4 regions of the Virgibacillus byunsanensis genome follow, and region 1 is predicted to be linked to each of the others. Evidence: riboswitches for the same ligand, from Rfam matches in the RefSeq annotation. Region 1 holds a riboswitch; each other region holds the start of a gene.
The links. Region 1 has a riboswitch for S-adenosylmethionine ahead of ssuE (NADPH-dependent FMN reductase). Riboswitches for the same ligand answer to the same signal wherever they lie in the genome.

Region 1 (7,950 bases):
TTGAAGGTGAATTTTAGACAAGATTGGAGAAGATTAAATTGACTATTTTTTTAAAAATATTAGGAATATCTCTACTGGCAGTTGGTTTCTTAATCGGGTGTTCACCTGAGGAAACCGGTGAGCAGGATGATACAGAACAGGAAGTAGAAAACACAGAAGATGTACAGGATGATCAAGAAAATGACGAGGAAAACAATCAAGAAAAGGAACAGCAAGGTAATAATGTTGCTCAGGCTGGTGAGCCATTAGACATTAACGGTGTAAAAGTCACGGTATCGGAGGCTCAATTATTTGAAGGTGAAATTAATCAATTTGAGCCCTTAGAAGAGGATCATGCTGTTTTTTTTGACGTCACTATTGATAATACAACGGACGAGCAGGTATTCATTAGCGATATGGACTTTAAGTTGTATGGGGTGGATGAATTTGAACTAGGAAGGGCTTTACCATCCGATGAAATGGCTCTTTCTGCAGAAGTCAATGCTGGTAAGAAAGCAAGAGGTAAACTTTTCTTTGATGTTCCTCAGCAAGATGGCAATTGGGAAATACATTATGAAGACATAGCTTCATTCGGTGGAGATCCGGCCATTTGGGAAATGTCTGCTAAATAATTAGAGCTACAAAGAAAAAAGCAGTCACATGCAGCAACCGCTACATGTGACTGCTCTTTTTCTTTGTCAATTCATCTCTGTCAGGAGCATGTGGTGGTTTCTCCATCCATTGATTCTCGATCATGATATTAGCCCCGTCCTCAGCGTATTGCCCAACTTCTGTCATAACACGTAAATAAAGCCCAGAGATATCCCGACGATGCGTGAATGATATGGCCATTCCATAGTCACCTATCCCTGCACAGCTGAGAAAACCTATATGATACATCATCAGTCTATCTGAAAACGGAGGTGAATTCGATGTCGTGACAGTATGATCCCATGTCATTGGAGTCGGCAGGTCTTCCCCATGTAAGATTTTAGTGAAATGTTCCAGATGTTTTTGTGCAATCTTTCTTCCTCTTTCCATGTGTTTACGTACTTGTTGGGATTTAACCACTTGTTCAAATCCTAGCGTAAGCGCCTCAACTAATGTAGTCGTTTTTATATTCGCATATATATGCAATATTTCCTGACCAGTTACCGGTCTTTGTTCGCCAAACAAACCTGCGAGAAATTGTTGCTTTTGTATGTATTCTATATCCCTTTCATAACTAATATTTGGTGGACGTACTATTAAGCCCTTTGTTGTTAATAACTCTATTGATTCATTAAGCAGATCAGTGGAGGTTGATATACATTTGGTAAAGAACTCCCGTATTTCCTTCTTGACTAAATTCGGAAGGATCGATCCGTAATATGGTAGAGCACCTGTGGACATCATTTTCGTATAATATAAGAAAAATGTATCTTCATACAGCCGTGGCGCTTTTAAATTGACGTCGTCATCAGTGAATCCAATGGGAATAGGTATATCTTCTCGGTTAAATATCCTCTCAACAAATTCCACATGTCCTTTAGCAATACTTAGTGCATGGTCCAAAACGACATGAATTTCTTCATCTTCTACTACTTCTAAAAAATAATTTAAAACACAAATAGACATCGTGTCATTCATATAATTTTGCCATAAGCTCGTTAGCTCAACAGATGTTAAACGAATATTGCCTTCTGTTTCCATTTTTTAAAACCTGCCTTTTAGTGGGATAGGAATAGTTTTTCACCTTCATTCAATTCTATGTATTAAATAGAAATTTACTAGAAAATTAAATTATTTGTAGCATTAAGGGCTCAAAAATGCATTCGCCATCAAGAAACATATCAATTAGTAGCCTCAATCGTATAGTGGTTTAGGCTTTTCAAGTAATTCTATCCCCATTGTGTGATTCTTATGGAACGCACTTAAACCTACAACCTTTTATACATAACTTTCTATCTTTACTACCTAAATTAAAACGCATGGATTATATTAAAATCCATGCGTTTATGTGTGTAACGATGCAAGAAATATGGCTATTCGGTAGTTTTGGAAATAGAATCTTGATCGGAGTCAGTGCAACAAGTCCCCACACGGACAAAAGACTAAAGCTACCGGCAATAAATGTATGAAAAGGAGTACAGTTATTTTATTTAAATAATGTCCATTATTGAAACTTCCGAATATGTAGCCGAAGTTAAAAGCAAAACCACAATGACGACCATCCAATGGAAGATGAGCGTTACACCTGGGATTTTCGTTATGATGGCCTTTATTACTACAGTACTCTATCCCTACACAAAGGATGATCACATGAAACATCCGTTCCTAAATTAAAAAAAGAATATTAGAAAACTTGGCTTATCACCAAGCCTTAATGGTGAAAGCCTTAGTTGCACTTATGTAGATAAGAAAGTTTTATACTTTCCTATATACTAAAAAAGAAAAGCGCAAGCGCCTTGTAAGACACGACAAGCATAAGCAGGTCGTAGTTTGGATCCTTTACCAAAGTCGAACTGCTTATGTCTCGAGTATCTAGGTGCTTGCGCTGGACGTGGCCGTTTTTTGTAGATAAGTATACATAACTTTCAAATTATATACTCCCTCTTTACTAAAAATGAAAAGAAGGTGCCCTGGTAATAGATTGATTCCCCATTTGACACCTTTTTAGCTGGCTTTAGGTATTGTCTCTTTCCTTTAAAATGTCATTAATGATTTCAGTATGGAACGCTGACCATGCTTTTTCTTTGAAATGGAAAATGACACTAATGGTTAGAAGGACAAGATATATCAAAATAAAAATACTTCCAAGCATGATACCGTTTTTAAATAACACATCCTGCATCTTATTTGAAAATAAAAACAAAAGCCACGGAATAGATGTGACATAGATCAGGATAATACCTACTCCGTTCTTCTCTTTTATCATTCGGTAATGAACTAGTTGGAGCGTATCACTATCAAGTGTTTCATAGAAGCCTTTGATATCGGCTGTTTCCTCTAATTTTTTATTAGGCCCCTTTTGCTCTCGTAATGTTACATAAAGTTTATGTGCATCTCCTCGAAAAGAAAACATACGATCCCCCTAATACTTGCAATATCCGTTTATAGTGTTTACTTCATCATTAGATCCATACATTTGTGGCAGAAATGTGTAACCGGTGGAAAATGGATGTACAACCAATCATGATATGTTACAATAGCCACTAGTTAAATTTGAAAGGAGACTAACCTTGAGTAAAAAATGGCTTTTAAGTTTATCCCTCACCTTACTTGTATTCGTATTAGCTGCATGCGGAGATGAGGATGAATCTGCTGAAGATAACAATGATGATTCCAAAACGCAGGAGGAAGAACCTGCTGGAGATAGTGAGGCAGCACCAGAAATGCCTAAGCCTGATTTAGAAGGAGTACCTGAAGTTGTTGCGGAAGTAAATGGTGAAGAAATACCGAAAGAAGAATTTGAATCAACTTACCAAATGCAATTTCAACAAGCTGCCATGCAATCACAAATGACTGGACAAGAGGTTAACCAGGAAGAATTAAAAGGACGGATTGTAGACAGCATGATTGGACAGAGACTTCTTATTCAGGAAGCAGAAAATAGTGATTTGAAAGCTTCCCAAGAAGAAATAGACCAAACATTAAGCGAATTAGCACAACAAAATCAGATTGAATCAACAGATGCGTTCATCACCGCTTTGGAAGAACAAGGTATGTCTGAAAAAGAAGTTATGTCCCAGATCGAAACGCAAGTAAAAATAGATCAGCTTATTGCTAATGAGGCTGGAGACATTGAGCCATCTGAAGAAGAGCTACAAGAACTTTACGATCAGTACGCTCAACAGCAAGAACAAATGAATAAGCAAAGTGAAGATGGCGAGAAAAAAGAAGTACCATCTTTTAAAGAAATGAAACCAGACCTAGTAGCACAAGTTGAAAGACAAAAAGAATCCGAAGCTGCTCAAGCGCTTATTAAAAAACTGCGTGAAGATGCAGATGTAACCAAACATTTATAATAAAATAAAGCTAAAAAAAGGTTGCGTTCAACATGAACGCAGCCTTTTTATATATACTTATTGGGTTTCCTTTTTACTTTTGACCATCATTCAACTTTCTGGCTTCTTCCGGGCTGGACATTTTTGCTGATCCTTTATAGCGAAGACCTACATCGCGGTCTGATTCCACACGTCCACTTTCTCTTAACTTCTTTTCTTGACGATCTTTTCCCATTTTAACCACCTCCTTATTTAACATGAGTCTTTTAGTAAGATTTATACACCTTTAAAGAGAGTTCCATTCCATAGCTTAATCCCTTCGCTAATAGTTAATCATGATTGATAGGGAAATCATTACTTATTGGGTTCAGTCAAGTAAGTCAACATAAGCAATTAATTGATTACTTTCTAAGTGGCGTTAAACTATCTGATTCAATCATGGCTCAGATCAGTGATAAACTAACTGAAGGATTCATCCCTACCCCGGTGTCATGGGATCATGGCGTTTTAGACTCAACTAGAAAAACCTTTTCAGAGAAATTAATGCTGGCATTAATTACTGGAATAGCAACATCAGCCATTGGAAATTACGGAGTTGCAATGGGGTTTTCTCCCAAGAAGAGATATAGCTGCTAAGTATGCAGAGTTTATTAAGGATACTGGCCAATTTTCAGAAGACGGTGCCAATATACTTATTAAGAATGGCTGGATGGAAAAGCCTCCACAAGCTGATGACAAGTTAAAACTGGCTAAAAAGAAGCATCCATAATGTGCTCTCTATAATCAGTTTTGACCAAGCCAAATAGTGTAAACACTTTTTCAAAAGCAATTACTTAAAATTCTTTTATTTTTTAGGAAATTGGTAAACTTTTAAAAATAGGTTGACTTTTCTAATTATTAGGATTATCATAAGTATCAAATTTAATATTCTTATCAAGAGAAGCTGAGGGATCTGGCCCGTTGAAGCTTCAGCAACCTCTGACGTGTTCAGAAAGGTGCTAACTCCAGCAAGACATTTTCTTGGGAGATAAGAGCGGATATTTATTAGAGTTACCCTCTTTTCTCGTTTTCGAGAATAGGGGGTTTTTTATTTTATGTGAAAAGGGTTTTTAAAAGTTGGCCGTATCCAATTAGATTAGAAAGGGTGATCATGATGAGTGAAATAGTTATATTATCCGGAAGTCCTTCCAAAAGTTCTAGATCAGACTTAGTCTTAAAATATCTTGGCTCCATTCTAAAAAATGAGGATTTTACAGTAACACATGTATCCATTAGAAATATTCCTAAAGACGCATTATTTTATGGTGAGTTTGAAGACCCTGCCGTTAAGGACATCGCTTCCCTTATTCATGAAGCTAAAGGGGTAATTGTTGGTTCACCAGTTTATAAAGCTGCTTATTCTGGAGTGTTAAAAGCATTACTGGATATACTCCCTCCTGATGTTTTGCAGGGTACACCAGTGCTACCTTTAATGACAGGTGGAAGCCAATCTCATTTACTGGCGATCGAGTACACGCTTAAACCTTTATTAGCTACACTAAAAGGTCAAAACCTCAAAGGGGTCTATTTACTTGATGATCAAATAGATAAAACCCAACTGAATAACCCCATTATTCACCTTGAAACTCTGGAACGGCTAAGAAAACAACTTGATTACTTTATCGAGACCGTAAATAGACAGAAGGATCGTGTTTTATAACGTACTTCTTGGAGAGGGGATACTATTATGACAAGGAAAAGAATTTATTTAAATGCTTTTGATATGAACTGTTCTGGACATCAATCACCAGGATTATGGACACATCCAGAAGATCAATCCCACCGCTATAAGGATAGCGACTATTGGATAGAGCTTGCACAAATCTTAGAAAAAGGCCAATTTGACGCTGTATTTCTTGCAGATGTATTAGGAACATACGATGTTTACCAAGGATCTCGAGATGCAGCTATCCGTCAAGGTGCACAATCTCCTGTTAACGATCCATTACTTGTTGTTCCATTAATGTCAGCAGTAACCAAGCATTTGGGGTTTGGGGTTACTGCTTCTGTAACCCATGAACATCCATACACGTTTGCTCGCCGTATTTCTACCTTAGACCATTTGACAAACGGCCGTATTGGCTGGAATATCGTAACTTCTTATCTAAAAAGTGCTGCTGTTAATGTGGGATTAGAAAACCAAATTAAACATGATGAACGCTATGACATTGCCGGGGAGTATTTAGAAGTTTGCTATAAGTTATGGGAGGGCAGCTGGGAAGATGATGCTGTTCAACTAGATAAACAGAATGGTATTTATACAGATCCTAGTAAAGTCCATGATATTAATCACGAAGGAAAATATTATAAAGTACCTGGCGCCCATTTAAGTGAGCCTTCTCCACAAAGAACTCCAGTACTTTATCAAGCAGGAGCTTCTAAAAAAGGGCGTGCTTTTGCTGGTAAGAATGCCGAATGTATATTTATCGGGGCACCAACCATAAATGCTGCGAAACAATCGGTTACAAAATTACGTGCAGAGGCGAAAGAAACAGGAAGATCTCCAGAGGAAGTCAAAATCCTTACCATGATCACGCCAGTAGTCGGTAAAACGGAACAAGAAGCGATTGAAAAATATAATGAATTGAAAAAACACATTAGCTATGAAGGAGCATTAGCATTGTTTGGTGGTTGGACCGGAGTTGATTTATCCAGTTACGCCCCATACGAAAAACTTCGTTATGTAGAAAACGATGCCATCCAGTCCACGTTAGAAAACTTCACAAAAATTGACCCGGATATAGAATGGACAGTGGATAAGATTAAAGAGTCTGTCGGAATTGGTGGCATGGGTACAAAAATGGTCGGTAGTCCTAAACAAATCGCCGACGAGATGGAACGTTGGGTAGATGAAGCTGGGGTTGATGGCTTTAACATAGCCTACGCAATTACCCCCGGTACATTTAAAGATTTTGCTGAATTAGTTGTTCCTATTTTACAAGAAAGAGGTCTGGTTAGAAGAGAATATGATGGGGAAACATTACGAGATAATTTGTTTGGAGAAGGTAGTCAATTACCCGATCATCATGCCGGTAAAAGCTATTCATTTAAAAGGAAAACAGTCGCAACTTGATTAGTTACAACTTTAAGTAGGTAGAAACGGGACCGTACTTCTTTTACGATCCCGTCTACATTACTTTAAGTTTCGAAACCTCCAATGAAAATTATGATTGCGGTAATACATATAACAATCAAAATTTCCTCAAACAAAATCAACCACCCATTTTAAATCTGATATAGCCGTACAATGCCTTATTCAAGAAAGGCTGCTCCATGTATAATAAATAAATTTTACCTTTTGACCGTTCATTTCAAATTCTTCATCACTGGACTCTATATGCTCAAATTCGTTTATTTCTAAAATTCTCTGAGACGCTATATTATTAGTTGTAGTTGTGGCAGGGATTTTTATCGTCATAAATATCACTACCCTTCACTCTAAATAGATGAATTTTTCACAAACTTCGAGCTATCTGACCCTCGTATACAGAAGAACTTCATCGAATGTTCTAAGTGAAAGGGTAAGGTGATATATACATGAATAAACGAACAACGAAGCTAACCTATGACGAAATCGATAAACTGCTTGAATCCATTGATAAGGACCGGTTTAAAGATATTAAATGGAAATATGTAACCGAAGAGGAAATGGAATATCTATTAAATATCAATTAACGACTACATTAAGCCAACTAATCATATTAAATCCCTCTCTGTATTTTTTGTTTCTTCATTCTTATTCAACAACCCTGCGTATGGAGCTAACCCTAGTGACCATCCAAAATATTTTAATAAACTATTCATAATTTCCCGCTTAACGAAGAATTATTTGTTTAACACTATCCTGCATCGATAATGGAACAAGGAGGGCATTTCCTTATTCAGAATAGTACCCTACAGTTGAAGAAGGATTAAGTTAAAATATGATTTAAGTAATCTCTATGTC
Region 2 (7,950 bases), on a different contig from region 1:
GTTCTCCACTAGCTAAGTCATCATTTGGCAACACATAATCTTCATACGGTTCAATTTCGAGTGTAACACCCTCTTCTTCAAGAATAGGCTTTGCCTCTTCAAGTATTTCCGCATGTGGTACACTAGAAGCACCTACTGTGATAGTATTCTCATCACCTGAAGAATCATTTCCTCCACATGCTGCTAGTACTAGAATAAATAATACTGAAACAAATGCTAAAATCTTTTTCATGTTAAAAACTCCCCTTGTTTTTTATAATTTTAAAAATTGGTTTTAACCCATTCTTATCCACATTATCTTTTGTCCAATTTAGAAGAAATATAATCTCCAATAAACTGAAAAATAAACACGATAATTACAATAACGATGGAACAGATAAATACAATATCAAAATCCCGACGCTGAAAACCAGAGTAATATGCATAACTTCCTAAACCTCCAGCACCAATCGCCCCTGCCATAGCTGTATAGCCAATTAAGGCTATTGCTGTAACGGTAATTCCCGAAACTAGTGCTGGCATTGATTCGGGTAATAATACTTTAAAAATAATCGTGCGTGTTTTTGCTCCCATTGACGTTGCAGCCTCAACTACACCTTTATCAATTTCTTTTAATGCAATCTCAACTAACCTCCCGTAAAACGGTGCAGCACCAATAATAAGAGCTGGTAGAGCCGCGTTGGGTCCACGAATCGTTCCAATTAAAAAGTTTGTAAACGGGAATAACAGTAAGATTAGAATAATGAATGGAATTGCGCGAAACACATTTACAAATGTTGCAACGATAAAGTTGAGAATTTTATTTTGCCAAATCCCCCCCTTCATTGTTAAATACAAGAGTAAACCAAGTGCAATCCCTAAGATAAAAGTACCTACAATTGCTATGATCGTCATATAAAACGTTTCAAACGTAGCTGTCCACAAATCGTCTGTATTGAGATTAGGAAATAGTTCCATCAACATCACGAACCACCTCCAATTCCACTGAGGTCTCATTCGTAATAAATTCTACTGCTTTATCAATCTCATTCGACTCTCCATCAACTTGTACAAACAAAGTACCATAAGCCCCTGCCTGTGTTTGTGTGATTTTCCCTTGGAGAATATTTATCTCAATCGCAAACTTTTTAGCAACTTGACTAATGAGAGCCTGATTTGTTGTTTCACCTACAAAATGGAGACGAATAAGCTTTCCTCGCTCATAAATATCAATTAAGTATGCCACACCATCATCTTCCTCATTCGTCCCCATAACCTGTTCCACAAATCTTTTTGTTACAACTTGTTTTGGTCGTAAGAAAACATCAAGAACATCACCTTGTTCTACAACCTTTCCTTCTTCCATTACAGCCACCTGATTGCAAATTTTTCGGATCACATGCATTTCATGTGTAATAAGGATGATCGTCAAGCCTAACTTTTCATTAATATCCACAAGCAAATCCAGAATCGAATTTGTCGTTTCGGGGTCAAGTGCTGAAGTTGCTTCATCACAAAGTAATACTTTTGGATTATTTGCTAATGCACGGGCAATTCCAACCCTTTGCTTTTGTCCGCCACTTAACTGGGATGGATACGCATTCTCTCTTCCACCTAACCCCACTAGGTCAATTAACTGTTGAACACGTTCCTCGCGTTTAGATCTTGAGACACCTGCAATCTCTAAGGGAAATGCAATATTATCTTTTACGGTTCTGGACCAAAGTAAATTGAAATGTTGAAAAATCATGCCTATTTCTTGACGTGCTATGCGCAGTTGGTTCGAATTCATGGCAGTAATTTCTTGCTCATCAATTACGATTTTTCCTGCTGATGGTTCTTCTAATCGGTTTAACAACCTGACAAACGTACTTTTACCCGCTCCACTATAGCCGATCACTCCAAATATCTCACCTTCATTTATATCAAGGGTTAAATCATCTACAGCTGTAATTTTATTTTTATTTGATGTGAAAAATTTACTTAAACCCTCAATTGATATCACGCGTATCCCACCTTCATACACTATTGTTTCCAACTAACTAAAAAAAACGCCTTTCTGTAAGAGAACAGAAAGACGTAATTATATGTAGTCTTTACGTTCTCTCATCTGTCAAAGCAACGCTTTGCAGGAATTGGCACCTTTCAAACAAAAATCGTTTGAGGTTGCCGCGGGTTCATAGGGCCAGCCCCTCCACCGCTCAAGATAAGAGATAAAAAATATTTAATTAAAAATCGATAAAATAAATAGTAGCACGGACAATTTTATCTGTCAAGAACAAAAGCGCAAGCGCCCGTTTAGCGACGTATGGGCTGGACTTATCCGCATGAGATAAAGGAAACACGAAGAGAGGTAGCGAATCGATGTTGACTTATCGTAAGAAGGATCAGGAAGCCTACTAGCCGTTGGGCGCTGAAGCTGGACACGGCTAACATAGTTAATAAATTATTCACAGGTCCAACTTATATACACTCCAAAACAACAGAAATTAATTGTTTATAAATAACTCCGGTTTATATTTCATTAAATAGCTATAAATATTTGGTATTGACTTAAAGGCATAAATCTTTTCTTTGATCTGATTATCTTCCTTAATTAATAAGCATGGTACACTTTCAACTTGGTTGTTTTGCATAAAATCTGGGTGCAAGGAAGCATTCATCTCATAAAAAATATTTTCCCCATGTACTGATTCAATTTTATCCAGCATTGATTTTGCTAAGCTGCATGTACCACAAAATGGTGTATAGACATATAATAAATAATTACTCTTTTCTTTTTTTTGATCTGTAATCTGTTGCAAAAATACCACCCTAAATTAAAAATATCGGATTAACTTCTATGCTTTTACTTACCAAAGCAGTCGCAAGAATGTGTTCAGGAGTTGTTGCTACTTCACGATATTCACTGCTTATATATATATGCTCAGCATGTGGAAGTTCTCTAGTTAATTGTTTACGCAATTTAATCCCTGAGCTATCCTCATCAACGAATACAAACACATCTTTATTATCTAAATCATACAAATCCAACAGCTCGTCAAAACGTTCAACACCAAGCGTGCCATTTGTACAGATAATCTCAATATCTTCTGTTACTATTTTTTCGATCTGCTTTTTATCAGTTAATCCTTCGACAATGATAACTTTTTCTAAATCATTTGTCACCATATCATAGCTCTCCCTATCAGAAAAAACTTACTTTACATAACAAGCAACGTTTAACGAATTATACTCTTTTCTAAATGGCAAATCTAATATAACACACCAATTAGACCCTTTTTTAGTTTATGCAATAACAGCTTTTCTATATCTTACATATTTAAAATTAAATTTACCATTTGCTCATTAATCAGTAAGAAGGCCGACTTACAGGGTGTAAGTCAGCCTTCTTATTTGTTCATTCATGTATTAGTCTTCTTCAATAACTTCTTGATATTGTTCAGCAGACAATAATTCATCAAGTTCTGATTCATTAGATGGCTCCACAACAACCATCCATGCTTTTTCATATGGAGATTCATTTACAAATTCAGGGCTGTCCTCTAACTCTTCGTTCGTTTCTACAATTTTGCCGCTAATTGGAGCATACAATTCAGAAACTGTTTTCACTGATTCTACACTTCCGAAAGGCTCATCTACCTCAATTTCGTCTCCCACTTCTGGAAGCTCAACAAATACAATATCCCCTAACTCAGATTGTGCAAAATCTGTAATGCCAATTTGTACTTTACCGTCTTCTTTTTTTACCCATTCATGTTCTTCTGAATATAATAAATCTTTTGGTAAACTCATTGAAATCCCTCCGTTAATTAATTGCATTATTACTATACTAGGTATATATACTTTTTTCTAGTATTTTAGCTTAATTTCTTATCCCCATATTTCGTCAAACGTTTCTTCTTTAAAACCAACCGTTACTATTTGACCATCAGTTACAATTGGCCGTTTCACTAACATGCCATCAGAGGCTAGAATTTCAGCCATCTCCTCTGTATTTGCATCTCTTATTTTATCCTTAATGTTTAATTCACGATATTTCTTTCCACTCGTATTAAAAAACTTCTTAGCAGGAAGATGACTCTTAGCTATTAATTCTAACAACTCTTCTTTCGTGAGAGAATCCTCTACAATATGTATGCTCTTATAGTCAATATGATGGTCGTCCAGCCATTTTTTAGCTTTTTTGCATGTACCACAATTCGGGTACCAATAAAATTTTAACTCCATCTGCATACCTCCCTAACTCATTTAACAACTACCTTCATTATAACAAAAATAGTATGGTTTTAGTCTATATAGTTGTGAACTTTTACCTGCGCATTAAAAAACCTTAACCCTTCACTGCAAAGTGACTAAGGTTAAGGCTTTTTCTTTGTCTAGGAAATTATAAAAATAGGAGCCTGTAAATAATTTATTTACTGCTTAAGCCACGTCCAGCTCCGACGTACAGGACGTACTAGTGCCGATGACGCCACAGGACAAGGAAAGCTCCCCTGAAAAGCATCGCACGCAGAAAAAGCGCTTTTCTTTTTCAAGGACGTGGCGTTTTCATCGGCCAGCGCCCGTGCTGTTAGTGGGCTTCCTGATCCTCCTTACGATAAGTCAACATCGAATCGCTACCGCTCTTCGTGTTTCCTTTAAGGAAGATCGACTAACTTCGCCGCTTTGCGCGGCAACGTCGACCCACCCGCGATGCGCGGGCGTAGCCCATACGTCGCTAAACGGGCGCTTGCGCTTTTGTTCTATTTTAAACTACATATTTTTCTTCTTCAATTACTTTAGCAGCAATTTCACGTTTCTTCGCGATCACATTAGTCGGAGTATGGCGAGTAAGTTTACGTAAAGATGAAAGCATCATACGTAGTGTATCACCTGATTCAACTGCGATTAATGTTTCTTTCGCATCTGCTTCAATACGGTTGAATGCTTCCTGTACATATACCTGGGTGTAAAGAAGTTTTTGTTTGTTCTTATCTTCTCCATTTTTGTTAATTGCTTTTTCTGTACGAAGTATTGCTGACTCCATATTGTACACTTCAGCAGTCATATCTGCTAGGTTAACCAGGATTTCCTGTTCATTTTCCAGCTTCTGCATGTATTTCTGTGCAGCTAGACCAGCACCAAGTAATACCATTTTCTTTGCATTTCTTAATAAATATTTTTCTTGTTCTAAAGTTTCATCGCCAACTTCTTCAGGCATCATCATCATGAGCTCTTCCTGTAAGCTTTGTGCTTTTTGAAGTAGTGGTAACTCACCTTTCATAGCTTTTTTCAATAAGGTGCCAGGTACGATCAAACGGTTAATCTCGTTTGTCCCTTCAAAGATTCGATTAATTCTTGAGTCACGATACATGCGTGAAACTTCATATTCTTCCATGAAGCCATAACCACCATGTAGTTGTACCGCCTCATCAGCAACATAGTCAAGACATTCGGTAGCAGTGTATTTGTTCATAGAGCATTCTATTTGATACTCGGCAATTGCATTTGCTACTTCTCGCCCATCCTTTAATTGTTCATCAGTTAATGCACCCATACGTTGTTCGAATAATCCAACTGTACGATAAACTGCACTCTCGTTAGCATAAGTTCTCGCTGCCATTGTTGCCAATTTTTCTTGTGTTAGGCTGAAACTTGATATAGCTCTACCAAATTGTTTACGTTCATTTACGTATTTAGTGGCTACTTCAATTCCACGTTTTGATCCACCAACACCACCAATTGCAAGCTTATATCGACCAACATTCAGGATATTAAATGCGATAATATGACCGCGTCCTTTTTCACCTAAAAGATTCTCAACTGGTACTTCAGCATCTTCTAAAATTAATGTACGAGTTGATGAACTCTTAATACCCATTTTCTTTTCTTCTGGACCTGTAGATACACCCACAAAATCACGTTCCACAATAAATGCCGTAAAGTGTTCGCCATCAATTTTTGCATAAACAATAAACAAATCCGCAAATGCTGAGTTAGTTATCCACTGTTTTTCACCGTTTAGAATGAAATGTGTTCCTGCATCGTTTAATTTAGCTGTTGTTTTCGCACCTAATGCGTCAGAGCCAGAACTCGGCTCTGTTAATGCATATGCTGCCAACAATTCACCTGTTGCTAATTTTGGTAAATATTTTTCTTTTTGATCATCATTACCGAAAAATACAATTGGAAGTGAGCCAATTCCAACGTGTGCACCATGAGTTACTGAGAACCCACCAGAACGTGAAAACTTTTCAGTAATTAAAGAGGAACTGATTTTGTCTAATGCAAGACCACCATATTCTTCTGGAACATCAGCACCAAGAAGTCCCAGTTCCCCAGCTTTTTTCAACAAGTCTACTGAATGTTCAAATTCATGGTTTTCTAGGTTTTCTACTTTTGGTAACACTTCGCCCACTACAAAATCTTCCGTAGTTTTAGCAATCATTTTATGCTCATCCGTAAAATCTTCTGGTGTAATAACATCCTCACCAGTTAAATCTTCAATTAGAAAGGCTCCACCTTTAAAAATCTTATCTTTCGTTTCGCTCATGTAATTCGTTCCTTTCCATAATGGAATGTTTTAGTAGGTGCCACATGTGTGGCACCTCTTTTATTAGATTTCTATCATAATAAAATATGAACTTTGGCCACTTCGTTGTGAACGGTAGCGACTTAGGCTCAAACTACATAACATCTTTCCCACTTTCCTTACTTTAGCCAAAAGGCCATATTCTCATAGTTTACAATAGTTCAAATACGCCGGCAGCTCCCATACCGCCACCAATACACATGGTTACAACACCATATTGTACGTTGCGTCGCTTCATTTCATGAATCAAACTTAGTGTTAATTTCGTACCTGTCATACCAAGTGGATGACCAAGTGCGATTGCTCCGCCATTCACGTTTACAATATTTGGATCCAAGTCTAGTGCTTGAATAACTCGAACAGATTGTGAGGCGAACGCTTCATTCAATTCAAATAATCCGATGTCTGATAAATTAAGTCCAGCAATCTTCAATGCTTTCGGAATTGCTTCAACTGGGCCAACACCCATGATTTCCGGCTCAACTCCTGCTACAGCAAATGAGCGGAACTTAGCAAGTGGCTGCAATCCTTCTGAAACAGCTTTCTCACGATCCATTAAAAGTACGGACCCAGCACCATCACTCATTTGTGAGGAATTACCAGCAGTTACAGAACCTTTTACGTTAAATGCTGGGCGAAGTTTGCTTAGTACGTCTGTAGTTGTTCCTGGACGTACTCCTTCATCCATGTTAAACGTGAACGATTTCTCTTCAATTTCATTCTTATTACCCACAACTCGCTGTGATACTTCAACTGGAACAATTTCATCTTTAAATTTGCCTTCTTTAATCGCCTTTGCAGCACGCTCATGACTTTGAACCGCAAATGCATCTTGGTCCGCTCGTGATATATGGAATCGATTTGCCACTTCTTCAGCGGTGTGACCCATTCCCATATAATATCCCGGAGCATCTTGAACTAGCTTTGTATTAGGTTTAATTACATGGCCACCCATAGGGATTAGACTCATAGATTCTGCACCACCGGCAATGATCGTATCACTTGCACCAACCATAATTCGTTCTGCTGCATAGGCAATACTTTGCAAGCCTGATGAGCAATAGCGATTAATCGTAATTCCTGGTACATCATGCTTTAGTCCTGCTAGCCCAGCAATATTTCGTGCCATGTTCATACCTTGTTCTGCTTCTGGCATTGCACAACCGATAATGACATCATCAATATTGCCATCATAGTTTCCTGCACGTTTTAATGTTTCTTTAATCGTTAATGCTGCTAAATCATCTGGTCTCGAGTTTGCGAGTGATCCTTTATTTGCTCTTCCTACAGGGGTTCTTGCACCTGCAACAATTACTGCTTCCTTCACGTTTTTTCCCCCTCTTCTAATTAGTTACGTAGTGGTTTTCCTTTTAGTAACATGTGTTGCATTCGTTGTT
Region 3 (7,950 bases), on a different contig from region 1:
TACAATATATAAAAGGGGGATTGTAGAATCAGTATTTTTTCTGAAATTTGTTACGAATAATAATAGCTGTTGCGTTGAGTACGAATAAGACGATTAACAACACAACAATGGTGGCAGCAGCCAGGTTTGCATATTCTGCTGTAAGTGCCGAATCAAGTGTCCAATAATATATTTGCATCGGTAGTACGGTGAATTTATCCATAATATTTCCTGGAAAGGGAATTAAAAGTGCTGGAATTCCAATCACAACTAATGGAGCTGTTTCCCCGATTGCACGAGATAGGGATAAAATGGCCCCCGTTAAAATTCCAGGTAACGCTGCAGGAAGCAGGATTTTTTTAATCGTTTGCCATTTCGTTGCACCCATTCCATACGATGCTTCACTTAAATGCTGTGGAACTGCTCGAATAGCTTCTTGGCTGGCAACAACCACGATAGGCAAAACCAGTAATGACATGGTTAAACCACCAGCTAAAACGATATTGCCAAAATCCAAGGCTCTAACAAAGATTGTCATACCTAAAATGCCATATACAATCGATGGGACACCAGCTAAATTTGCAATGTTAGTCTGAATGAACGATTGCAGACGTCCTTTTTTCGCGTATAGTTCTAGATAAATGGCTGTTCCAACACCCAAAAACATCGTAACTGGGCCAACAACAACCATTAGCCAGAATGTCCCGAGTATCGCACCCATAATTCCTGCGCGTTCGGGTTGTGTTGATAATTTACCCGTAAGAAAATCAAAATTAATCCAATTTAATCCATCTGAAATTACACGATAAAGTAGAATAACAAGTACTATAAGACCAAATAAAGTAGATAATAAGAATAATATTTTGGCTAACGTATTGGTTAGCAAACGTGCATTCATTTTCTTCTGAACTTGTGCTGTATCAACATGTTTCATGTTAATATTCCTCCCTAAACCTACGAGAGACGTATCTTGCAAGTAAGTTCATCATAAAGGTAAAGACAAATAATGTCATAGCAACCGCATATAAGCTGTAGTAAATCGTCGAACCTGCAGGTGCATCTCCACCAGTAACTTCAACAATATAAGCAGTCATCGTTTGCATGGATTGGGTAATATCAAATGTGAAATTCTTGGAGCTTCCACTGGCAATGGTAACAATCATAGTTTCACCAATCGCACGGGATATCCCAAGTACAAAAGAGGCGATAATCCCAGATAAAGCAGCTGGAATGACAATACGTAAGGAAACCTCCAATTTAGTTGCACCCATTGCAAAAGCACCTTCTCTCATGGAGTTAGGAACAGAAGTCATGGCATCCTCGGACATCGAAGCAATCATTGGAATAATCATAATCCCCATTACAAGACCTGGACTAAAAATATTGGTTGCTTCAAGGCCGGGGATTATTTCTCGTAGGATTGGCGTTACAAATGTAAACGCAAAAAATCCATACACAATGGTTGGTATGCCGGCAAGTATTTCTAACAAAGGTTTTACTGTCTTCCTCACTTTATCGGATGCGTATTCACTTAGATAAATGGCTGACATTAATCCGATTGGAGCAGCTACGAACATCGCAATCACGGAAGAAAGAATAGTACCATTAATTAATGGCAATATACCGAACTCTGGATTTTGACTTAATGGTTTCAGTACGGTTCCTGTGAAAAATTCACTAAAGGCTACTTGTTTAAAAAACTCAATTGTTTCTTTAAGCAATGTGTAGATTATTCCAACTGTAGTCAGTATAGATATAGATGCAATAAGAAAAAGAAGCACCGGAATGATCTTTTCCGTATAATTGGATAAACGCTTCGAATTCTTCCTTTTTTCTATCAATTCTCTAACATTAACAGCAGTATTTTTGTTGTTTAGATCGCTGTTTGTTATCATTTATTGGACCTCGCTTTCCCTGCTGATAACTCATAATAAGACGAGAGCATTTAGGTAGCTCTCATCTTATCCTAGAGTACTAGTTTGTTATTTTAGTCCTTCTAGAAAGTCAACATATTCTTGAACTTCTGCTTCTGGAAGTGGTGCAAATCCAGTTTCTCCAGCAAATTCATTAACATGATTTGCAACGTAAAGTGCGTAATCTAAAACCTGTGGCTTTTCTTTCGCCATATCAACATTTAAATAGGTGAACACCGGACGAGTGAATGGGGCATAATCACCATCTTCAGCTATTGTATCAAGGGTTGGTTCAACAGGCCCTTCACCAAAGTCAACGTTAACTGCTTGTAATTGATCCTGATTGTTCACATAGTAACCAAAGCCAAAAAACCCAATTCCGTTAACATCTTCTGATACAAGTTTCACAAGAGTTGAATATTCCTGCTGTAGATTTACGGTACTAATTAAATCCTGTTCTTCAAGGATATTTTCATAAAAGAATTCATACGTACCGTGGTTTTCATTTGGTCCATATGTTTGGATCTCTTCATCAGGAAAGTCAGGATTAATGTCTGACCACTTCGTTACTCCTCCATCAGCACGGAAAATGTTTAGTAGATCTTCTTCTGTAAGCTCACTAGCCCAGTCATTATCTTTGTTAATAACAAATGTTAAGCCGTCTAAAGCTACTTTCATTTCTTTTACTTCGATGCCTAATTCATCTGCTTTCGCTTGTTCCTCATCTTTGATCTTTCGTGATGCGTCGTTAAAGTCTGTACCGTCTTCTACAAGAAATTTCCCAAACCCAGCACTAGAACCTGCACGACCTACTTCAACAGACACGCCTTCTTCCTCCGTAATCATATATTCTTCAGCTAATCTAGCCATTAAAGGGTAAACAGTTCCAGAACCATCAATGACAACACTACCTTCTAATTCGGTTGGTTCAGTTGTTTCACTATCGTCTGTTTCTGCACTTGCAGAAGATGTGTCGTCTGAATCATTATTATCGGTCTCTTCTTCCTCTGAATCTGTTCCACAAGCTACCATTACGATTGTTAGAGCAGCCATCACAAAAAATAGTAGATACGTTTTAAATTTCATAAAAATTGTCCTCCCCTTTGTAACTTTTTATTTGTTAAGAGATTTCCTCTCTCAAATTCTAGTATAGTAGGTGAGTGTTAAGAGAATATGGTCTGAGTGTAAAGCTTTTGTAAAGAATGAATAGTATAACTTTAAAATATAAGTGAATTATTATATACTAATGTGCGAATGATCATATAGGAGGTGTATGTTTATGCTACAAGCAACAGAGATTACGATAGACAAGGCGGCACTGATTTTGAAATTGCTAGGTGATAAAACGCGGTTGACGATGGTTAAGATTCTTGATCATCATGATTGCTGTGTTTGTGAATTTGTTGAAATCTTTAAGGCGAGTCAACCATCTATTAGTCAACACCTTCGTAAATTAAGAGATGTTGGGTTGGTAAAAGAAGAGAGAAGAGGGCAATGGATCTTCTACTCTATAAATAAAAACAATGAACATTATCCGTTTGTGGAGCAAATACTCCATCAGCTACCAAATCAAGACCATAAGTTAAAAGAATTAGAAGATCAAGGTACACGAATTACATGTTGTTAATTGGAGGGGAAGAGTCTTGTCATCATCGGTTATACTAGCATCGTTAATATTTTTGGTCACCCTAATCTTAGTTATTTGGCAGCCAAAAAATTTATCGATTGGATGGTCCGCATGTGGTGGAGCTATCCTTGCTTTATTAGTAGGAGTAGTAGGGTTTAGTGATGTAATAGAAGTAACACAAATTGTATGGAACGCAACATTAGCTTTTGTTGCTATTATCCTTATTTCATTAATTTTAGACGAAATTGGATTCTTTGAATGGGCCGCACTTCATATGGCAAGGGCGGCAAAAGGTAATGGAATTAAAATGTTTGTTTATGTCAGTTTACTAGGTGCCATTGTTGCAGCCTTCTTTGCAAACGACGGGGCTGCTTTAATTCTGACACCTATTGTGCTAGCAATGGTACGCAACTTAAATTTCCAGGAAAAAATGGTGTTTCCATTTATTATGGCTAGTGGATTTATCGCAGATACCACATCACTTCCACTAGTAGTAAGTAACTTAGTTAACATTGTATCAGCGGATTTCTTTGAGATTGGGTTTGTAGAATATGCAACGCGAATGATTATTCCAAACTTCTTCTCGCTAGCTGCAACTATCATTGTACTTTTAATTTATTTTAGAAAAAATATACCCCAATCATACGATTTATCTCAGTTAAAGGAGCCTGTTGAGGCAATCAGGGATCCTAAACTGTTTCGTCTGTCATGGTATGTTCTTGCTGTTTTACTGATTGGTTATTTTGTAAGTGAGTTCATCAATCTCCCTGTTTCGATCGTGGCAGGAATTGTAGCGATTTTCTTCTTACTAATGGCAAGAGGAAGTCAGGCAGTTGATACGACAGCTGTCATTAAAGGCGCACCATGGGCAATCGTATTCTTCTCGATTGGCATGTATGTTGTCGTCTACGGTTTAAAAAATGCAGGGCTAACAGATTTGTTAGCACAACTCATCCAAGCAAGTGCCGAACAAGGCCTGTTTATAGCAACCATTTCAATGGGCTTCATTGCTGCTATCTTGTCATCAATCATGAATAATATGCCGACCGTAATGATCGATGCGTTAGCAATTGCTGAAACAGATACATCAGGTGTCATGCGGGAAGCACTTATTTATGCCAATGTAATAGGGTCTGACTTAGGTCCGAAAATCACACCAATCGGTTCGCTAGCAACCCTATTATGGCTCCATGTTTTATCCCAAAAAGGAGTTAAAATTTCCTGGGGGACTTACTTTAAAACAGGTATCATTTTAACGATTCCAATCCTGTTTATTACGTTATTAGGACTGTATGTAACATTAGTTGTATTCTAAAAAGGAGAGTGAACTACTATGGCTAAAAAAACAATTTATTTCTTATGTACTGGGAATTCATGCAGGAGTCAAATGGCAGAAGGGTGGGCAAAGAAGCATCTAGGAGACGAGTGGGAAGTAAAAAGCGCAGGCATTGAAGCACATGGTTTAAACCCAAATGCGGTAAAAGCCATGAATGAAGTCGACATTGATATTTCTGATCAACAATCAGAAACGATTGATACGGATGTTTTAAATAATGCAACACTTGCTGTAACCCTTTGCGGAGATGCAGCAGATAGATGCCCAATGACCCCACCACATGTAAAACGAGAACATTGGGGGTTTGATGACCCAGCAAAAGCAGAAGGAACAGAAGCGGAAAAATGGAGCGTATTCCAACGGGTACGTGATGAGATTGGTGAACGAATCAAACGGTTTGCAGATACTGGAGAATAAGCCAGGTAAAATCATTTGAAGTTTCAACAAGGTACGATATAATACATGTAATTGAATAGTTATCAAGAGTGACCGAGAGATCTGGCTCAGAGACGTCACAGCAACCTGCTGTAGTAAGGTGCTACCACCAGCAAAGCAATTGCTTTGGATGATAAATCGGTAAAAACCCCTTTTTGTATATCCAATGCAAAAAGGGGTTTTTAATATTTTAAAGGAGGAATAGGAAATGGAACATTTTATTGTGAAAAATGGTGAGGTAGTCGAACTGACGAAAGAGGAATTTGAAAACCTTCCAGGTAGACATGTATCTGAAATTGTAAAGGATATGACGCCGGAGGAACTGGATCGTTTCAAAAAGGAGCGCCAAGAGAAGTTTATCAACCCACTCATGAAGCATAATATAGTAGAATTGAACAAGAAAAAACAGGACTAAAACGGAAGTGTTCTAGGAGGCTGTCCGACGAAGTGAAATTGCCGAATATTTATTCAAAATATGGTGGATTATACATTAATAATTCAGTGTGAATGCATATATATTCACAGAAATTATTCCATCGGACAGCCTCCTAGGTGTGATACGCTGGTGTCACACCGTAATTAACTTGGATGTATACATATGATGGAAGAAAGAAGCATTACTACTATTGCAGTTGTGGAAACGGAGCACTATATATTAAACAGGTAACGCTTGGCTTAAATTCGAATAGTTGGCGATATTTTTGCTGATAATAAAGGTTCTCAGAAATGGTTATATAACTAAGGATGTAGAAAAGAAGGCGTGCTTAGACAAACTGATTTTGACGGGGAAACATTTCATGATACAGTTGTCTATTCCTTATTAAAATCAGAATATGAAGCCCTATAGACGAGGTGATATCTAAATGGAAAGAGGAATGTTTTTAGACCGAGACGGCGTGATCAATGAAGTGTTAAGTGATCGGGTAAAATTCGTGAACAGACCGGAAGATTTTTATTTACTCGATGGAGTGGGAGAAGCCATTAAGCGTTTTAATGAAGCAGGTTTTAAAGTCTTTGTTGTCACCAACCAAGGAGGAGTAGGTCTTGGTTTTATGGAAGAATCCGCATTACAAGACGTACATAACAAAATGGAGGACGACCTAGCACATTATGGTGCTTCCATTGATGCTGTAGCTTACTGTCCACATAAACCCCATGCAAAGTGCGCCTGCCGTAAGCCTATGCCACAGATGATTTTAGATTTAGCAGACAACCATGACATAGATTTATCGGAAAGCTACATGGTAGGTGATCGTGTACCAGACATAGAGGCCGGAAAAAAAGCCGGTACGAAGACTGTTCTAATTAGTGATCGTGAAAAAGACAAAGCGGATGCAGACATGTATTTCCCAGATTTAATTTCGGTTGCTGTTTGGTTATCTGATTTGGATGACCAATAATCGCCCAAGTTTAGGTTTTTCTATTAAGTCTCAGAAATCTTTTTCTTTGGCTTTTTACCGAGCAATGCTTCCTTAACGCGTTCCCTTGCCTTTTTGTTAATCAGGACATAGAGTGTATCATCATCTTGTATAACAGAATCCCCATTTGGAGTAATTACTTTTTCATCACGGATGATCCCGATAATCAGCGTATCAGCAGGTAACTCCAAATTAAGTAAGGATACCCCAGCAGCCGGAGAATTCTCTGTCATAGACACTTCCAAAATTTCAGAGTCCGTTTTACCAAGTGTCATTAATTCCATACTTGGCAACGTGTCACGACTTTTTTCACCGGTCAAACCTAATTTAGTCGCTAGCCATGATAATGAACTTCCTTGGATCAATGCAGAAATCATCACAACGAAAAAAACGGCATTAAATATCACTTCACTGTTTTCAATACCAGCTACAATAGGGTAGGTGGCCAAAACAATTGGAACTGCTCCCTTTAGCCCTGACCAGGAAAGAAAGACCTGTTCCTTTACATTGTATTTCATGAAAATAAGACTAATAAAGACCGCAACTGGACGGGCGATAAACATTAAAATAACAGATAATAGAATGCCTTGCCAAAAAACGTCCAATAATTGTCTTGGAAATACTAACAGACCTAAAAAGATAAACATCAAAATCTGCATCATCCAGGCGAAACCTTCATTAAATCGCATAATGGAGAATCGGTATAACAATTCATTATTTCCAACAAATACTGCCATCACATATACAGCAAGGAAACCACTACCACCTGCAAAGTTTGTGATCGCATATGTAAAGATTGCACTTCCCATAGCAAGAATGGGATATAACCCAGCAGTGTCCAGCTCGATTCGGTTGATGGCTTCCACAGTTACTTTTCCCAATACGAGCCCGAGCACTAGGCCCAGTCCCATCTGTATGAAAAAGTCACCAAAAGCAGCCCAAATAGAGTTGTCCGATAGTTGAATCCATTCTATTAAGGTTATGGTTAAAAATACAGCCATAGGATCGTTGGAACCGGATTCTGCCTCCAATGTAGATGTAAGTTTCTTTTTAATATTTTTATTACCTAATACGGAAAAGACAGCAGCAGCATCGGTAGAAGCGACAATAGATCCCAAAAGCATCCCTTCCAACAAGGAAAAGTTAAGGATATACATAGCAGCAAGCCCAGTTAAGACTGCAGTAATCAGTACACCAATTGTTGCTAATATACTTGCAGACCCTATGATAGGGCGAACATGA
Region 4 (7,950 bases), on a different contig from region 1:
TGCTGGATGCTGGATTAATGTTTCCGCATCACCTAAACTAACAGCAATTTTTAAAAAGGAAAGGTTATTGAGCATTTGCTGTGCGTCTTCTTTTGTTCCTTTAATTTCAAACGAGATTAAACCGCCCCCACGCTTCATTTGCTTTTCCATGATCGGATAATCAGGGTGGCTTTCATCTCCTGGGTAATAGATATTAGCTACTTTCGGATGATGACGCAGCTTTTCAAATACTTTTTCAGCATTATCACAATGACGATCAAGACGAACGGGTAGTGTTTTTAATCCCCGTATTAAAAGCCAGGCATCAAATGGAGAAATAATTCCCCCAATATCCTTCTGTGTTGTCATGGCTACCGAGTCAAGAAAGTCTTTTTTACCTACTACTAGCCCTGCAACAACATCTCCGTGTCCCCCAATATATTTGGTCGCACTGTGTAATACAACGTCACAACCAAGCTCAAGTGGTCGTTGTAAGTATGGTGAAGAGAACGTGTTATCTACTACAACTGGAATATTAAATTCTTTCGCCACTTCTGCTACCATTTTCAGATCGATTAACTTCATCGTTGGATTTATCGGTGTCTCTACATAAATACATGTTGTTTCAGGTTTAATTAATGCACGAACATCTTCTTTTGTTGCCATATTGGAAAAATCATGCGTTATATTATATTTTTCTTTCATCATCGTTAATAATCCAAATGTACATCCATACAATCCTGACGAACAAAGAATATGATCATTCGCTTTGGTTAAAGCAATTAGTACTGCAGATACTGCCGCCATTCCTGAGGCAAAAGCAAGTCCTCTCTCCCCTTTTTCCAAAGCCGCAATCCGTTCTTCCAACACAGAGACGGTAGGGTTACCTAAACGTGAATAAATATAACCGTCCTCTTCACCAGCAAACCGGCGTTCACCTTGCTCCGCGGTATCAAATGTATATGTTGATGTTTGAAATAATGGCGTACTAAGACTGCCCAGCATCTCTTTGGAGTCATAGCCCTCGTGGATAACTGTCGTTTCAAAGTTTTTATGTTTTTCAGTCATAAGTTCTCCCCCTATATTGATTTTGTCCTATACATTCCCTATTTACTATCATATTCTATAAAACACTTTTTTGAAAGCGTTTTCCCTTAAAACTATCAAGCACTTTTTTTGCTTTTTTATAGGGATACTCTTAGAATTAATTTATTTGGAAGATTGATTATATTTAGGAAACATATCTGTAGAAAAGAAGGGTTGCACCATGCAGCAAAATCAGGAAAAGTTAGGAATTTTATATATAACCGGTGCCTACTTAATGTGGGGATTTTTGCCGATGTACTGGAAACTTGTTCAAGATGTTGGAGCTGGCGAAATTTTGGCGCACCGCATTGTTTGGTCATTTGTCTTTATGCTGGTAATTGTTTTGATTTTACGGAAATGGCCAGCTTTTATTAAAGAATGCAAAGTAATTATAAAAGATAAGAAAAAGCTTATCGGTATTACCGTAGCCTCGATTATGATCAGTGTGAACTGGATTACATTTATATGGGCAGTGAACAGTGATCATGTCATACAGGCAAGCCTTGGTTATTATATTAATCCACTTGTGAGTATTTTACTTGGGATCGTTGTATTAAAGGAAACATTAACAAGAAGGCAATTATTCTCTATTATATTAGCAGGAATTGGCGTCATTTACCTTACTATTAGCTTTGGTGTATTCCCTTGGGTATCATTATTGCTCGCTTTTAGTTTCGCCATATATGGATTGCTGAAAAAAATGGTTGATATCGGAGCAATGTTTGGGTTAACGATCGAAACAATGATTGTAACACCACTTGCAGCAATTTATTTATTTTCAATACCTGATGGTTCATTATCTTGGAACTCCCTCTTCTCCACTACTAGTCTATTATTACTTGGAGCTGGGGTAGCAACTGCAATCCCCCTTTTATCGTTTGCTAATGGTGCTAAAAGAATTCCACTATCTATGGTTGGTTTTCTCCAATATTTTGCACCTACAATTATGTTAATCTTAGGGGTCTTCCTTTACGGCGAGACATTCTCACAAGCACATTTGATCTCGTTTGTATTAATATGGATTGCTTTAATTATTTATATGGGTTCAGCATATCATCGACCAATCAGACAAAGAAAAAGAATTTAATTTATTTTCTAAAAACGGTTGACGAACAAACGACTTTTCTTATATAATGCTTAATAACTTAATATTAGTTAAATCTCTTATCAAGAGTGGCGGAGGGAATAGGCCCTGCGAAGCCCGGCAACCTAAAGTAATGTATACATTGCTTTGAAAGGTGCTAAATCCTACAGATCACATTATGATCTGGAAGATAAGAGGAGGAACCGTTACATACGCCCTCTTCTTAGGAAGAGGGCTTTTAAATTCTCCTCTTCCTCCAGACTTGAACAAAAGCGTACGTCCTATACGTCGCTGATTCTGTCATTCAATAGTACTCAGATTTGGAGCTGTTGCTTGAACAAAAATCGAAGGAGGAATTATTTATGTCAAATTTTCATTTACCTAATCAGGAAACAGTATTACTTCACGGAGGTCAGGAACCTGATCCAACAACCGGATCAAGAGCAGTACCAATTTATCAAACTACTTCCTATGTTTTCAAGGACACAGAACATGCACAAAATTTATTCGGTTTAGCGGAAACTGGAAATATCTATTCTCGTATTGGGAATCCAACCGTCGATGCATTTGAACAACGGGTTGCTCAACTGGAGGATGGGGTAGCAGCAGTGGCAACCTCCTCTGGTATGGCTGCAATTACTTTAGCCATTCTAAATATTGCAAGTGCTGGTGATGAGATTATTGCCGACAGTAATTTGTACGGGGGAACATACAATTTATTTGCTAACACGCTTCCACGCTATGGAATTGAAGTAAAGTTTGTAGACGGTACTAAGCCAGAGGCCATTGAAGATGCCATTACAGATAAAACAAAAGCTGTCTTCGGGGAAATCATTACAAATCCGAGCCTAAACGTTTTCGATGTTGAGGCAGTAGCAGCAGTTGCTCACAAATACGGTATCCCACTTATTATTGATAATACATTTGCTACACCATATTCAACAAAACCCTTGACGTGGGGTGCTGATATCGTAGTCCATTCTGCTACAAAATGGATTGGTGGTCATGGAACTACTATTGGTGGAATCGTCGTTGATGGTGGACGTTTTAATTGGAATAATGAAAAGTTCCCTGGACTTACAGAACCTGATGAAAGCTATAATGGATTGCGTTATATTGATGTTGGACCTGCGGCTTTTGCGATCAAATTACGTGTTCAGTTACTAAGAGATATTGGAGCATGCTTAAGTCCACAAAATGCATTTCTGTTACTACAAGGTCTTGAAACCTTACACTTACGCATCGAACGTCATAATCAGAACACAGCTGAAGTTGCCGACTATTTAACAAAGCATCCAGCAGTAGAGTGGGTAAATTACCCAGGGCTTGAGGATCATCCGTCACATAAGTTAGCTAAAAAATACCTAAGTAATGGCTTTGGTTCTATTATTACATTCGGTATTCAAGGCGGACGTGAAGCAGGGCGGAAATTAATCGATGGAGTGACACTTTGGTCGCATGTAGCTAATGTTGGGGATGCCAAGTCCCTTATTATCCATCCAGCTTCAACCACTCATCAACAGTTAAGTGAAGAGGATTTAAAGAAGAGCGGTGTTAAAGAGGAATTAATTCGCCTATCCATCGGTATCGAGTCTACTAAAGATATATTAGTTGATTTAGATCAAGCCATTGCAAAAGCAACAAACTCAAAAACTTCATTTCAATCTACAGAAGAGGATGCCATTAAGTGGTTAGTATCTTCACCCTTTGCTAGAGAAAATGGAGCAGTTCGAAAAAAGGCAATTGCCGTAGTTGGTCTAGACGATACATCTAGTTCTTTATACAAAAACACAGAGCAACTCCAGCAATTAGGGTTTCAAATCTTACCCGTTCACGAAACCAAACAAGAGTTGTTTGGAGAGAAAACGTATAAAACTATTTCAGATATCCCTGTTGACATTGACGCCGTGTGGTTGGAAAATCAAGCATTACCAGCAACAGCAATTGAGCAATTTATTAACAAACAAGGGAAAATTCTTTTGATAGAAAAACCTGAAACAAATGATCAAACGGTAGAGCATGCTAAAGCCTCTGGTATTACTGTAATTACTAATACGAATCCATATGAGGAAGCACTCCGTTTAAGGGAAAACAAAGAAGCAAGGGTTCCTTTAGAAGTTTAATAGAGTTGAAAAGGAGCGGATTTTCATGGTACACATGTTGACAAAAACACCTATTATAAATGACATATCATTTGGTCCGCTCCAGTTAGATTCTGGAGAGACAATTGATAAGGTGACATTACGTTATGAAATTGCCGGACCAAAGTCTGCACCAGTAGTATTAGTATGCCACGCATTAACAGGCAATCACCATACAATTGGAACAGATAGTAGTCCTGGTTGGTGGAGTGGGCTAATTGGTCGGAAGAAGTATATCGACACCGAACGCTTTCAAGTTATTACTTTTAATGTGCTTGGAGGGTGTGACGGTTCAACTGGACCCGCTTCTATTAATCCAGCAACTGATGAACCTTATCGCACATCATTTCCAAACATTACGATTCGTGACATGGTGCGCGCACAATTTATGGCACTACAAAAACTAGAAATCAGTAGATTAGCAGCAGTTACAGGAGGATCCCTTGGAGGTATGCAAGTACTTGAATGGGGCCTCTTATACCCTGCTTTTGTAGATAAGTTGATTGTCCTTGCTGCAACACCTACATTCTCTGATTATGGTATAGCGTTTAACCATATTGCAGCTTCCTCCATAAAAGCAGACCCAAATTGGAATAAGGGGAATTACGATTCCAATCATTCATTGAAAGGTTTAGAATTAGCTCGGATGATTGGCATGGTAACCTATCGTAGTTCAGCATTATTCAATAAGCGTTTTGATCGAGAGAAAAAGGGCAAAACGTATGATGTAACATCTTATCTAGATTATCAAGGAGAAAAATTAACACACCGCTTTGATCCAAATAGTTATCTTTACCTATTAGAAGCGATGAATAATCACGATGTTAGTTTCCATCGAAGTGAATGGAAAAAGGCTATTCAAAACATACAATGTCCCGTGCTAGCAATCAGCTATGAAAAGGACCTTGTCTATGAACCTCCCATTATAAACGAATTAGCAGAGGCAATACCAAATAGCACCTATTACCATATCCACACTGATTTTGGCCATGACGGCTTTCTAACTGAGTTTCATAAATGGGGAAACATTGTTTTTGATTTCCTAAACGAATCCCAAAGCTGATTAAGAAGCATAATAGTAGAAAAAAGCGTTTAAGCAATACTATATTGGGGTAAAAGTAAATAATACTATATATTCATTCGCCTGAGTGTTTAGGCGAATTTTTATTTGTTAATACTTAATAGTAAGTATTATACTGTTTGTTGTTATAAGATTAGAAAACTTGGCGTTCGTTAAAGGGAATCTTAGTAAGCGAACTTTGCTTTCTTAGATTCCCTTATGCTCTGGAGTGCAAGTCTTTATGGCGAATGACCTAGTTGCACTTATGCAGATAAGAAAGTTTTATACTTTCTTATCTGCTAGAATAGAATAGGAGTTTAATTTACTTATGAATTACCTATACAAAATTAGGCATTTTATAAATAAATGCCATATAATATAATAAATCAGCTTAGGTGTGGTTTGCATGAATAAACGAAGATTAGTGTTAGCTGTAATTCTGCTATTACTGGGGGCAGGTATTTTTTTCATCGTCGATATATGGAACGAAAAGGATCAAGTAACCATTGATAACCCCTCTCTTCAACAGGAGAGTGAAGAAGAAACCCATACTACAGAGGATGAGGACACAGAAGAACAAAAAATAGAAGAGGATACGGATAATTCCCCTTTAACAACCCAATTCAAGGATGTTATTACAGAAGCGGTACAGGGTACTATTGACTTTTTCACTAATAAAGAAACACGTGTAGTCGCTATTGGTGACTCCTTAACACAAGGAGTCGGGGATGAAACTGGTGAAGGTGGATATATTGGTATTCTAGATAACACGATCAATAAAAATAAGCAGCTTGTGAGATTTGACAATTTTGGTAAGCGTGGCAACCGCTCTGATCAACTTTTGAAACGTATAGAAGATCCGGAAATATCTACTTCTATAGCAGAAGCAGATATTGTCTTACTAACAGTTGGTGCAAATGATATTATGAAAGTGGTTAAGGAAAACTTTACTAATCTATCATTCCAAGATTTTGTTCAGGAACGCATAGCATATGAAGAAAGGTTAGAGGAGATTATATCAACGGTAGAGTCTATAAATGGTAATGCTGATGTGTATTTATTAGGATTCTATAATCCATTTGAACAGTATTTTGACGATATTGAGGAGCTTGGTATTATTGTTGAGGACTGGAACAGAACTGGTGAAGCAGTTGCTAGCAATCATGAGAATTTAACATTTATACCAACAGTAGATTTATTTACAAATACAGATGAAAATGTATTTGCTGAAGATAAATTCCACCCAAATTACAATGGATATCAACGAATTGCTAAGCGTGTATTAGAATATGTAACCCAATAGGAAAGGTGAACTCCATGCCTGAACAAAAAACGTTAAAAAACACTAAATGGAAGCGGCTATTTTATAGTTTATTTATTTTTAATATCGTTATTTTTTTAACACTATTCACATTAATCTTTTGGCCTGTTCCTGAATCAGAATATCCTTCGATTGATACACAACAATTAGAAGCAGGATCAGAATTTACTGTACGAACAACGAAAAAAAATCTAAACGAACTAGTTAATGCATATATCGATAAGCTGTTAAAAAATACGAACCATAGCTATGAAATATCCCTTGAGGAAGATGTTCATTTGATTGGGGAATTACCTGTTTTTTCATCCACTGTACCTCTTTCTGTACATTTTGAGCCTCTCGTTCAGGAAAATGGTAATGTTATTCTTAAACAAAGGTCTATTTCAATAGGATTGTTAGAACTTCCCAATCGGAAAATAATGGAATATATGGATAAGTACTTACCAATGCCTGAATGGGTTACCGTAAACCCAAAAGAGGAAGAAATTTATGTTGCCGTTACCGAAATGAATATTCGTAGTAATTTTGAAGTTCAAGTTCAGTATATTGATTTAGTAGCTAATAACATTGCAATAAAAATAAGAGTACCGTATAGAACACTGGGAATTGATTTAGAACAAAATTAGTCTTAGGAAGCGTCATATGTTACGCTTCCTTTTATTTTTCTTGATATACTTCATTCATTTGATTAATTTTCTCTTTCATCTTATCCACTAAATGTTCAGGTGATAGAACCTTTGCTTGGTTCCCCCAGGTTAATATCCAGTTTATTAACCCATCTGATAATTTAGCTTTCGTCGTTAACACAAAGTAGTCATCATCCACCTGCTTCATATCTGCTTCCTGCCCAAACCGATCAAGTACGACATTTACCAGATTGATATGAAAGCGAACTTTTATCCATATTTCCTCACCTGCAAACATGTGAAAGCTCTGGTTAACATAGTCCTGTAACTGAAAATCCCCTTTTTTGAAAGGTGTATCATTCACTTCAATATTTCGAATGCGATCAAGACGATAATGACGCATTTCATTTGTTTCCTGAAACCGGCCAATAAGATAGTAATAATCATTTTGCCAAATCAAGGCATATGGTTCTACATAATATCGATCCCCCTTGCGATGATATTCAAACTGCTTGTCCACATTAAATTTACCATATTGATAGGTAAGGACTTTTGACTCTGAAATAGCTCGGTGTACACAATCAATATTTAGTTTTACCAGTTCATAATCGATATTGGCTGATTGACTAAATAGAATGGGCTCTGGCAACGTT

Region 2: another riboswitch for S-adenosylmethionine. It lies ahead of ACFQ3N_RS14835 (methionine ABC transporter ATP-binding protein); the one in region 1 lies ahead of ssuE (NADPH-dependent FMN reductase).
Region 3: another riboswitch for S-adenosylmethionine. It lies ahead of ACFQ3N_RS12820 (hypothetical protein); the one in region 1 lies ahead of ssuE (NADPH-dependent FMN reductase).
Region 4: another riboswitch for S-adenosylmethionine. It lies ahead of ACFQ3N_RS00825 (PLP-dependent aspartate aminotransferase family protein); the one in region 1 lies ahead of ssuE (NADPH-dependent FMN reductase).

The regions. Positions count from the first base shown of each region.
Region 1 covers NZ_JBHTKJ010000044.1:9,430-17,379, reverse strand. The annotation lists gene ACFQ3N_RS15055 (hypothetical protein) at 1-17, shown strand, start outside; gene ACFQ3N_RS15050 (DUF4352 domain-containing protein) at 39-611, shown strand; gene ACFQ3N_RS15045 (DUF3231 family protein) at 652-1,671, opposite strand; gene ACFQ3N_RS15040 (hypothetical protein) at 2,645-3,043, opposite strand; gene ACFQ3N_RS15035 (SurA N-terminal domain-containing protein) at 3,201-3,986, shown strand; gene ACFQ3N_RS15030 (YpzI family protein) at 4,060-4,200, opposite strand; gene ACFQ3N_RS15025 (DUF3231 family protein) at 4,305-4,601, shown strand; gene ACFQ3N_RS15020 (DUF3231 family protein) at 4,561-4,734, shown strand; SAM riboswitch class I at 4,893-4,999, shown strand; gene ssuE (NADPH-dependent FMN reductase) at 5,119-5,664, shown strand; gene ACFQ3N_RS15010 (LLM class flavin-dependent oxidoreductase) at 5,692-7,077, shown strand; gene ACFQ3N_RS15005 (hypothetical protein) at 7,542-7,679, shown strand.
Region 2 covers NZ_JBHTKJ010000043.1:16,624-24,573, forward strand. The annotation lists gene ACFQ3N_RS14825 (MetQ/NlpA family ABC transporter substrate-binding protein) at 1-232, opposite strand, end outside; gene ACFQ3N_RS14830 (methionine ABC transporter permease) at 295-963, opposite strand; gene ACFQ3N_RS14835 (methionine ABC transporter ATP-binding protein) at 941-1,984, opposite strand; SAM riboswitch class I at 2,083-2,192, opposite strand; gene ACFQ3N_RS14840 (thioredoxin family protein) at 2,469-2,783, opposite strand; gene ACFQ3N_RS14845 (toprim domain-containing protein) at 2,794-3,150, opposite strand; gene gcvH (glycine cleavage system protein GcvH) at 3,391-3,774, opposite strand; gene ACFQ3N_RS14855 (arsenate reductase family protein) at 3,853-4,209, opposite strand; gene ACFQ3N_RS14860 (acyl-CoA dehydrogenase family protein) at 4,730-6,514, opposite strand; gene ACFQ3N_RS14865 (acetyl-CoA C-acetyltransferase) at 6,705-7,880, opposite strand; gene ACFQ3N_RS14870 (3-hydroxyacyl-CoA dehydrogenase/enoyl-CoA hydratase family protein) at 7,901-7,950, opposite strand, start outside.
Region 3 covers NZ_JBHTKJ010000034.1:27,646-35,595, reverse strand. The annotation lists gene pstA (phosphate ABC transporter permease PstA) at 29-913, opposite strand; gene pstC (phosphate ABC transporter permease subunit PstC) at 915-1,874, opposite strand; gene ACFQ3N_RS12840 (PstS family phosphate ABC transporter substrate-binding protein) at 1,962-2,978, opposite strand; gene ACFQ3N_RS12835 (ArsR/SmtB family transcription factor) at 3,172-3,519, shown strand; gene ACFQ3N_RS12830 (arsenic transporter) at 3,536-4,834, shown strand; gene arsC (arsenate reductase (thioredoxin)) at 4,853-5,272, shown strand; SAM riboswitch class I at 5,329-5,430, shown strand; gene ACFQ3N_RS12820 (hypothetical protein) at 5,499-5,705, shown strand; gene ACFQ3N_RS12815 (D-glycero-alpha-D-manno-heptose-1,7-bisphosphate 7-phosphatase) at 6,154-6,690, shown strand; gene ACFQ3N_RS12810 (potassium/proton antiporter) at 6,714-7,950, opposite strand, start outside.
Region 4 covers NZ_JBHTKJ010000001.1:178,689-186,638, forward strand. The annotation lists gene megL (methionine gamma-lyase) at 1-1,047, opposite strand, end outside; gene rarD (EamA family transporter RarD) at 1,247-2,152, shown strand; SAM riboswitch class I at 2,227-2,346, shown strand; gene ACFQ3N_RS00825 (PLP-dependent aspartate aminotransferase family protein) at 2,512-4,272, shown strand; gene metX (homoserine O-acetyltransferase MetX) at 4,298-5,353, shown strand; gene ACFQ3N_RS00835 (SGNH/GDSL hydrolase family protein) at 5,757-6,653, shown strand; gene ACFQ3N_RS00840 (YpmS family protein) at 6,668-7,297, shown strand; gene ACFQ3N_RS00845 (helix-turn-helix transcriptional regulator) at 7,329-7,950, opposite strand, start outside.